One region of the Bradyrhizobium betae genome, then DNA from elsewhere that is predicted to be linked to it. Evidence: riboswitches for the same ligand, from Rfam matches in the RefSeq annotation. Region 1 holds a riboswitch; the other holds the start of a gene.
What was found. A riboswitch is a leader RNA that binds a small molecule or an ion and turns the genes downstream of it on or off. The one in region 1 is predicted to bind S-adenosylmethionine.
Positions count from the first base shown of each region.

Region 2: it holds a riboswitch for S-adenosylmethionine, as region 1 does, so the genes downstream of both, metX (homoserine O-acetyltransferase MetX) here and F8237_RS12885 (O-succinylhomoserine sulfhydrylase) in region 1, are expected to answer to the same signal.

Region 1 is NZ_CP044543.1:2,677,171-2,680,577, reverse strand. It holds gene F8237_RS12890 (SGNH/GDSL hydrolase family protein) at 1-481, shown strand, start outside; gene F8237_RS12885 (O-succinylhomoserine sulfhydrylase) at 600-1,796, opposite strand; SAM riboswitch at 1,868-1,947, opposite strand; gene F8237_RS12880 (2'-deoxycytidine 5'-triphosphate deaminase) at 2,056-3,162, shown strand; gene F8237_RS12875 (hypothetical protein) at 3,358-3,407, shown strand, end outside.
Region 2 is NZ_CP044543.1:2,374,158-2,377,564, reverse strand. It holds gene hisC (histidinol-phosphate transaminase) at 1-200, opposite strand, end outside; gene F8237_RS11330 (chorismate mutase) at 235-1,083, opposite strand; SAM riboswitch at 1,301-1,380, shown strand; gene metX (homoserine O-acetyltransferase MetX) at 1,467-2,669, shown strand; gene metW (methionine biosynthesis protein MetW) at 2,672-3,334, shown strand.

The DNA of each region.
Region 1 (3,407 bases):
CGAGATGATGAAGCGCCTCCAGACCGAGGTGATCGACGTGCATCCGGATCTCGTGATCTGGCAGGTCGGCACCAACGCCGTGCTGCGCAACCTCGATCCCGGCGACACCGCCAAGCTCGTCGAGGACGGCATCGCCAGCATCCAGGCCGCCGGCGGCGCCGACATCGTGCTGGTCGATCCGCAATATTCGCCGGCCGTCAACCAGCGCAAGGAGAGCGCCGGCAAGATGGTGAAGCTGCTCGGCAAGGTCGCCGAGCTCCGTCACGTCGGCATCTTCCCGCGGTTCGAGGTGATGCGCGACTGGCACGAGAACCAATCGATCCCGGTCGAGAGCTTCGTCATCGCCGACGGACTGCACATGAACGATTGGGGCTACGCCTGCTTCGCCCAGCTCCTCGGCGACGACATCATCCGCTCAGTCGGCCAGATCAAGCTCGGCGTGAACGTGCCCGGCGATGTGCGCGCGTACCGGCCGATGTAGTTCGGTGCCGTGGGGTGGGTTAGGCGAAGCCGTAACCCACCACTGTTCATCTCCGCGGAGACAGAAGAGGTGGGTTACGCCTTGCGGCTAACCCACCCTACGGGTCCGAGTGTGTGGCTCACGCCTTCTCCAGCGCCGCCGTCAGATCCTCGATCAGGTCATCCGCATGCTCGAGTCCTGCGGAGAAGCGGATGAAGCCCTCGCTGATGCCGAGGGCGGCGCGGTCTTCCGGCTTCAGGCGCTGATGCGTCGTGGTCGCCGGATGCGTGACGATACTCTTGGCATCGCCGAGATTGTTGGAGATCTTCGCCAGCTTGAGCTCGTTGAGCATGCGGAACGCACCCTGCTTGCCGCCCTTCACCTCGAAGCCGACCAGCGTCGAGCCGCCGCGCATCTGCTTCTTCACGAGCGCTGCCTGCGGATGATCGGCGCGGCCGGGATAGACCAGCCGCGAAATCTTGGGATGGTCCGCCAGCACGTCTGCGACGCGCGCCGCTGTGTCGGTCTGCGCGCGCACGCGCACGGCCAGCGTTTCCAGGCCCTTGAGCAGGACCCAGGCGTTGAACGGCGAGATCGACGGGCCGGTCTGGCGCATGAAATTATGGAGGTGCTCGGCGACGAACGCCTCCGACGACAGGATGATGCCGCCGAGACAGCGGCCCTGGCCGTCGATGTGCTTGGTCGCGGAATAGACCACGACATCGGCACCGAGAGCGAGCGGGCTCTGCCAGATCGGGGTCGCGAACACGTTGTCGACGACGAGCCGCGCGCCGCCGCTATGCGCGATCTCGGCGATGGCGGGAATGTCGAGCACGTCGAGGGTCGGGTTGGTCGGGCTCTCCAGGAAGAACGTCTTGGTGTTCGGCTTCAGCGCACGCTGCCATTGGTCGAGATCGAAACCGTCGACCAGCGTTGTCTCGATGCCGTAGCGCGGCAACAGGTCCTGGATGACATAGAGGCACGAGCCGAACAGCGCGCGCGAGGCGACGACGTGATCGCCGGCCTTCAGCGGCGCCAGGATCGCGGTCGTCACCGCGGCCATACCGGTCGCGGCCGAGCGGGCCGCTTCGGCGCCTTCGAGCTCGATCATGCGGCGCTCGAACATCGCGATGGTGGGGTTGGAATAGCGCGAATAGATGAAGCCGGGGTCCTCGCCCTTGAACCGCGCCTCGCACTCCTCGGCGCTGTTGTAGACGTAGCCCTGGGTCAGGAACAGCGCCTCCGACGTCTCGCCATATTGCGAGCGCAGGGTGCCGGAATGGACCAGGCGGGTTTCGGGGCGGTATTGCGTGGCGGACGCCGGGGACTTCGACATAGGACCTCCTCTGCGTGACCATCGAAAATGGTCACAAAAAAACCGGCCTGGATAACTTCCACGGGCCGGGATCACAGAGGTCCCCGGCCTGTTTAGCGACTTATTTAACGTGGCTGCAAGCCGGCCGGCTCAAATCACCACGGGATAAGTCATGCTCATATTCCGCAATGCCCTTTTCGTCAAGGCGTCCATCGGATAGCCGTAAAAAGCTGTATTTTCCGCATGTCCGGATACATTTGCCCCTGACGAGGACCCCCGTTTGACGTTCACGGTCGCCGCCGACGCCAATGGTATCCTGCCCGACCGCATGATCGCGGCGATGGCGGAAGCGGGGCTCATTCTGCCCGCTTACGACTTCGTCGAAAGCCAGATCCAGCCGGCGAGCCTCGACCTTCGCCTCGGCGACATCGCCTATCGTGTTCGCGCCAGCTTCCTGCCTGGTCCTGGCGCCACCGTCGCCGAGCGCATCGACGAGTTGAAGCTGCACGAGTTCAGCCTCGCCGACGGTGCGGTGCTGGAGACCAACTGCGTTTACATCGTGCCGCTGCTCGAGAGCCTCGCGCTGCCGCCGGAGATCGTCGCGGCCGCGAATCCGAAGAGCTCGACCGGCCGGCTCGACGTCTTCACCCGCGTGATCGCCGACGGCACCCGCCGCTTCGACATGATCGGCGCCGGCTATCACGGCCCGCTCTATGCCGAGATCAGCCCGAAGACGTTTCCGGTGCTGGTGCGCGAGGGCTCGCGCCTGTCGCAGGTTCGTTTCCGCACCGGCGATGCCATCCTCAATGCCGACGCGCTCGAAAGCTTGCATGCCACCGAGCGTCTCGTCGACATCGACGATGCCGATCTGTCGGGCGGTGTTGCCGTCTCCGTCGATCTGTCCGGTGAGAAGGGAAGCGGCTTCGTCGGCTACCGCGCCAAGCGCCACACCGGCGTTGTCGACGTCGACCGCCGCTCGGGCTATGCGGTGGGAGAGTTTTGGGAGCCGATCTCGGCCCGCCCCGACGGCAGCCTCATCCTCGATCCCGGCGAGTTCTACATCCTCGCCTCCAAGGAAGCGGTGCAGGTGCCGCCCGACTACGCCGCGGAGATGGTACCGTTCGATCCGCTGGTCGGCGAATTCCGCGTGCACTATGCCGGCTTTTTCGATCCCGGCTTCGGCTATGCCGGCGCCGGCGGGCAAGGCTCCCGCGCGGTGCTCGAAGTGCGCTCGCGCGAAGTGCCCTTCATCCTCGAGCACGGCCAGATCGTCGGCCGCCTCGTCTACGAGAAGATGCTGGCCCGTCCCGACGCGATGTACGGCCAGCGCATCGGCTCCAACTACCAGGCGCAGGGGTTAAAGCTGAGCAAGCACTTCCGGGTGTAGTGCCAGCCCTAATTTCCGCTGTCATTCCCCGCGTAGGCGGGGAATCCAGTACGCCGCGGCCTCTCGATTCAATCACAATCGTCTCTGGAATACTGGATCGCCCGCCTGCGCGGGCGATGACAGCCAATGTGTAGTCGGTTGCGTCACTCCATCCGCGATGACACACTCCGGCAAAACAACAAGCCGGGAGCGAACATGACCGCCGCAGCTGACACTGCGCAGGAAGCCCAATGGAAGCGCTGGCG
Region 2 (3,407 bases), 300 kb from region 1:
ACGCGCGAGGTGCCTTCCGGATAATCTTCCAGATGATCCGCCACGCTCTTGAAGGCCTCGATCGCCTTCGGCGAGGGCCCGAACGGCGTCTCGTTGGCCGAAAGCTTGAACACCTTGCGGCCCGGCTCGGCGACCGGGCTCTTGCCGGGCGTGTAGGGCGCAATATCGAGAATGCCGGGATTCGGCACGGGGCGGGACATCTTCAACTCCGGAATGGCAGGCTAGGTTCGCGATTTACGATTTCGGCCCGGTCGGGGGCACCGTATAGCGCGTTGCGTGGCTGCCGACGAGGGCCGTGGAGCGCACCGAGGCCCCCGCTTCGATCAGGGCAGCCTTGATTTTGTCGATGCTGGTTGCGCTGGTGACCGAGACCAGCAGCGCCGCGCCGTCGAAGGCGGTATCGGGCACCGCCACGATCTCGGCGAGCGGCGACAGTGCGCGCGCGACGTCGGCGTTCCACCCGGACACGCGCACACTGAAGGTCTCGACCTCCGTCACCAGGGCGCTGTCGGCGACGCGCGAGATGGCGAACACCGGCAGCGCGGCCGGATGGTCGGCGCGCTCGACGAAGGGCAGCTGCGCGATGATCTTTGGCGCGCCCGCTGCTTCCAGCTCCAGCCACCACGGCGTGCGGCTCGAGGTCGCCGAGACCAGCGCCAGATCGCCCTTGGATTTCGCCACCGCCTCGACCGCCGCCTGCGCGCTGAAATGCGCGACGTAGGGCACCGTGAAGCCGAAATGGAATCGCGCGGAATCGCGCATGGCGGGCTCGCTCACCGAGATGTCGGCATGCACGGAGAACGGCGCCTGGACATAGGTGAAGGTCGAGATGATGACGCGCCAGATGCTCTCGACCGTGTCGAGCGGCAGGATGCCGCGATGACGCTGCACGAGGTCACGCATCATCGCGGCCTCGCGCGCGGGGCGGAATGCCGAGCCGACCTCCTGGGTCTGCTTCACCTGGATCAGGCGGTCGATGATGTCGCCGCGCTGCATCAGCAGGCGGTGCATGCCCTCGTCGATCGCGTCGATCTCCTTGCGCAATTCCTGGAGCGATGGTGGCGCGGGCGGACGTTGGGACATATCTGGCAAGGGAATGTTGAGAGGCGTTCCAATGCGGGCCGGCCAGGTCGATTGGCAAGGTCGGGCCCGCTGCTGTCGAGGTTCTGATTAGGCAGTCGGAGCGGCGAAAGCAAAGAGAAATGCAAAGGGAAATTGGCCCTGCTCTGCCGCCCGGTGAGGGACTATTTTGGTTAATCCGGACCCCGACTTGACGAAAACCGCCCAAGACAGTAGTTTTTGCCTGTTCCGTGGTCATTTGAGCCGGCCGGCTTGCAGCCACGTTAAAAAACTCGCTAAACAGGCCGGGGACGCTTCCGATCCCGGCCGAACCTATCGTTCAGGCCGGGTTTTTCATGGCCTGAATCCAGCGCCGGCTTGGCAACCGGTCGCAAACGAGGTCGATGATGGTTGGCGTCAAGTCGATTCCGAGTCCCGCGATCAGTGCCGACGACCGGTCGCATGAGGTGGATCATCCGAGTTCGCAGGTTGCGCAGTTCGGCGCGGACCAGCCACTGCGGCTCGACTGCGGCGTCGATCTCACCCCGTTCCAGATCGCCTATCAGACCTATGGCGAGCTCAACGCCGACCGTTCCAACGCGGTTCTGATCTGCCATGCGTTGACCGGCGACCAGCACGTCGCCAATTTGCATCCCGTCACCGGCAAGCCGGGCTGGTGGGAAACCCTGGTCGGCCCGGGCCGGCCGCTCGATCCCAACCGCTACTTCATCATCTGCTCCAACGTGATCGGCGGTTGCATGGGCTCGACCGGGCCGGCCTCGATCAATCCCGGGACCGGCAAGGTATGGGGCCTTGATTTCCCCGTCATCACCATTCCCGACATGGTGCGCGCGCAGGCGATGCTGATCGACCGGCTCGGCATCGATACGCTGTTCGCCGTCGTCGGCGGCTCGATGGGCGGCATGCAGGTGCTGCAATGGACCGCGGCCTATCCCAGGCGCGTGTACTCCGCGCTGGCGATCGCCTGCGCGACGCGGCACTCGGCGCAGAACATCGCCTTCCACGAGCTCGGCCGCCAGGCCGTGATGGCCGATCCCGACTGGCACAATGGCAGCTACGCCGATCACGGCATCCATCCGCATCGCGGGCTCGCGGTGGCGCGCATGGCCGCGCACATCACCTATCTCTCGGACGCTGCGCTGCATCGCAAGTTCGGCCGGCGCATGCAGGACCGCGAGCTGCCGACCTTCTCGTTCGATGCCGACTTCCAGGTCGAGAGCTATCTTCGCTACCAGGGCTCGTCCTTCGTCGAGCGCTTCGACGCCAATTCCTATCTCTATCTGACGCGCGCGATGGACTATTTCGACATCGCCGGCGACCATGGCGGCGTGCTGGCGAAGGCGTTCGCCGGCATCGAGACCCGCTTCTGCGTCGTCTCCTTCACCAGCGACTGGCTGTTCCCGACCTCGGAATCGCGCGCGCTGGTGCATGCGCTGAATGCGTCGAGCGCGCGAGTGTCGTTCGCCGAGATCGAAACCGATCGCGGCCATGACGCCTTCCTGCTCGACGTGCCCGAATTCCTCGACATCTCCCGCGCCTTCCTGCAATCGGCCGGCAAGGCGCGCGGGCTCACCAGCAAGGAGGGCTAGCGATGTCCGTACAGGAAGTGCTGCCGCTGGACGGCCTCGCCAAGGAGCAATCCGGCCAGTTTCGCGCCGACCATCTGCTGGTCGCCGGGATGGTCAAGCCGGGCTCGAAAGTGCTCGATGTCGGCTGCGGCGAGGGCGACCTGCTCCAGCTGCTGGAGACCCGCGGCATCGACGGTCGCGGCATCGAATTGTCGCGCGAGGGCGTCAACCGCTGCGTCGCCAAGGGTCTTGCGGTGGTGCAGGGCGATGCCGACACCGACCTCGTCAACTATCCCGACGACGCTTTCGACTACGTGATCCTGTCGCAGACGCTGCAGGCGACACGGCAGCCGAAGGTGGTACTGGAGAATCTGCTGCGCATCGGTCGCCGTGCCATCGTCTCGTTCCCGAATTTCGGCTTCTGGCGGATGCGGCTCCAGCTGCTGGTCGGCGGCCACATGCCGCGCACCGAAAATCTGCCGGCAAGCTGGTACGACACCGCCAACATTCATTTCTGCACCATCAAGGATTTCGTCGAGCTCTGCGACGCGATCGGCGTCAAGATGGAGCGCGCCGAGGCGCTCGATCTCTACGGCCGCCCGCTGCGGCTGCGGATGCCGTGGTGGGTGTGGAACCTGTTCGGCGAGCAGGGCGTGTTCCTGCTGACGCGCGGGCAGGGGAAGTAGTTTCTCGTCATTCCGGGGCGATGCGAAGCATCGAGCTCGGAATCCATCGGCCCACAGCGTTTGCGGTCCGATG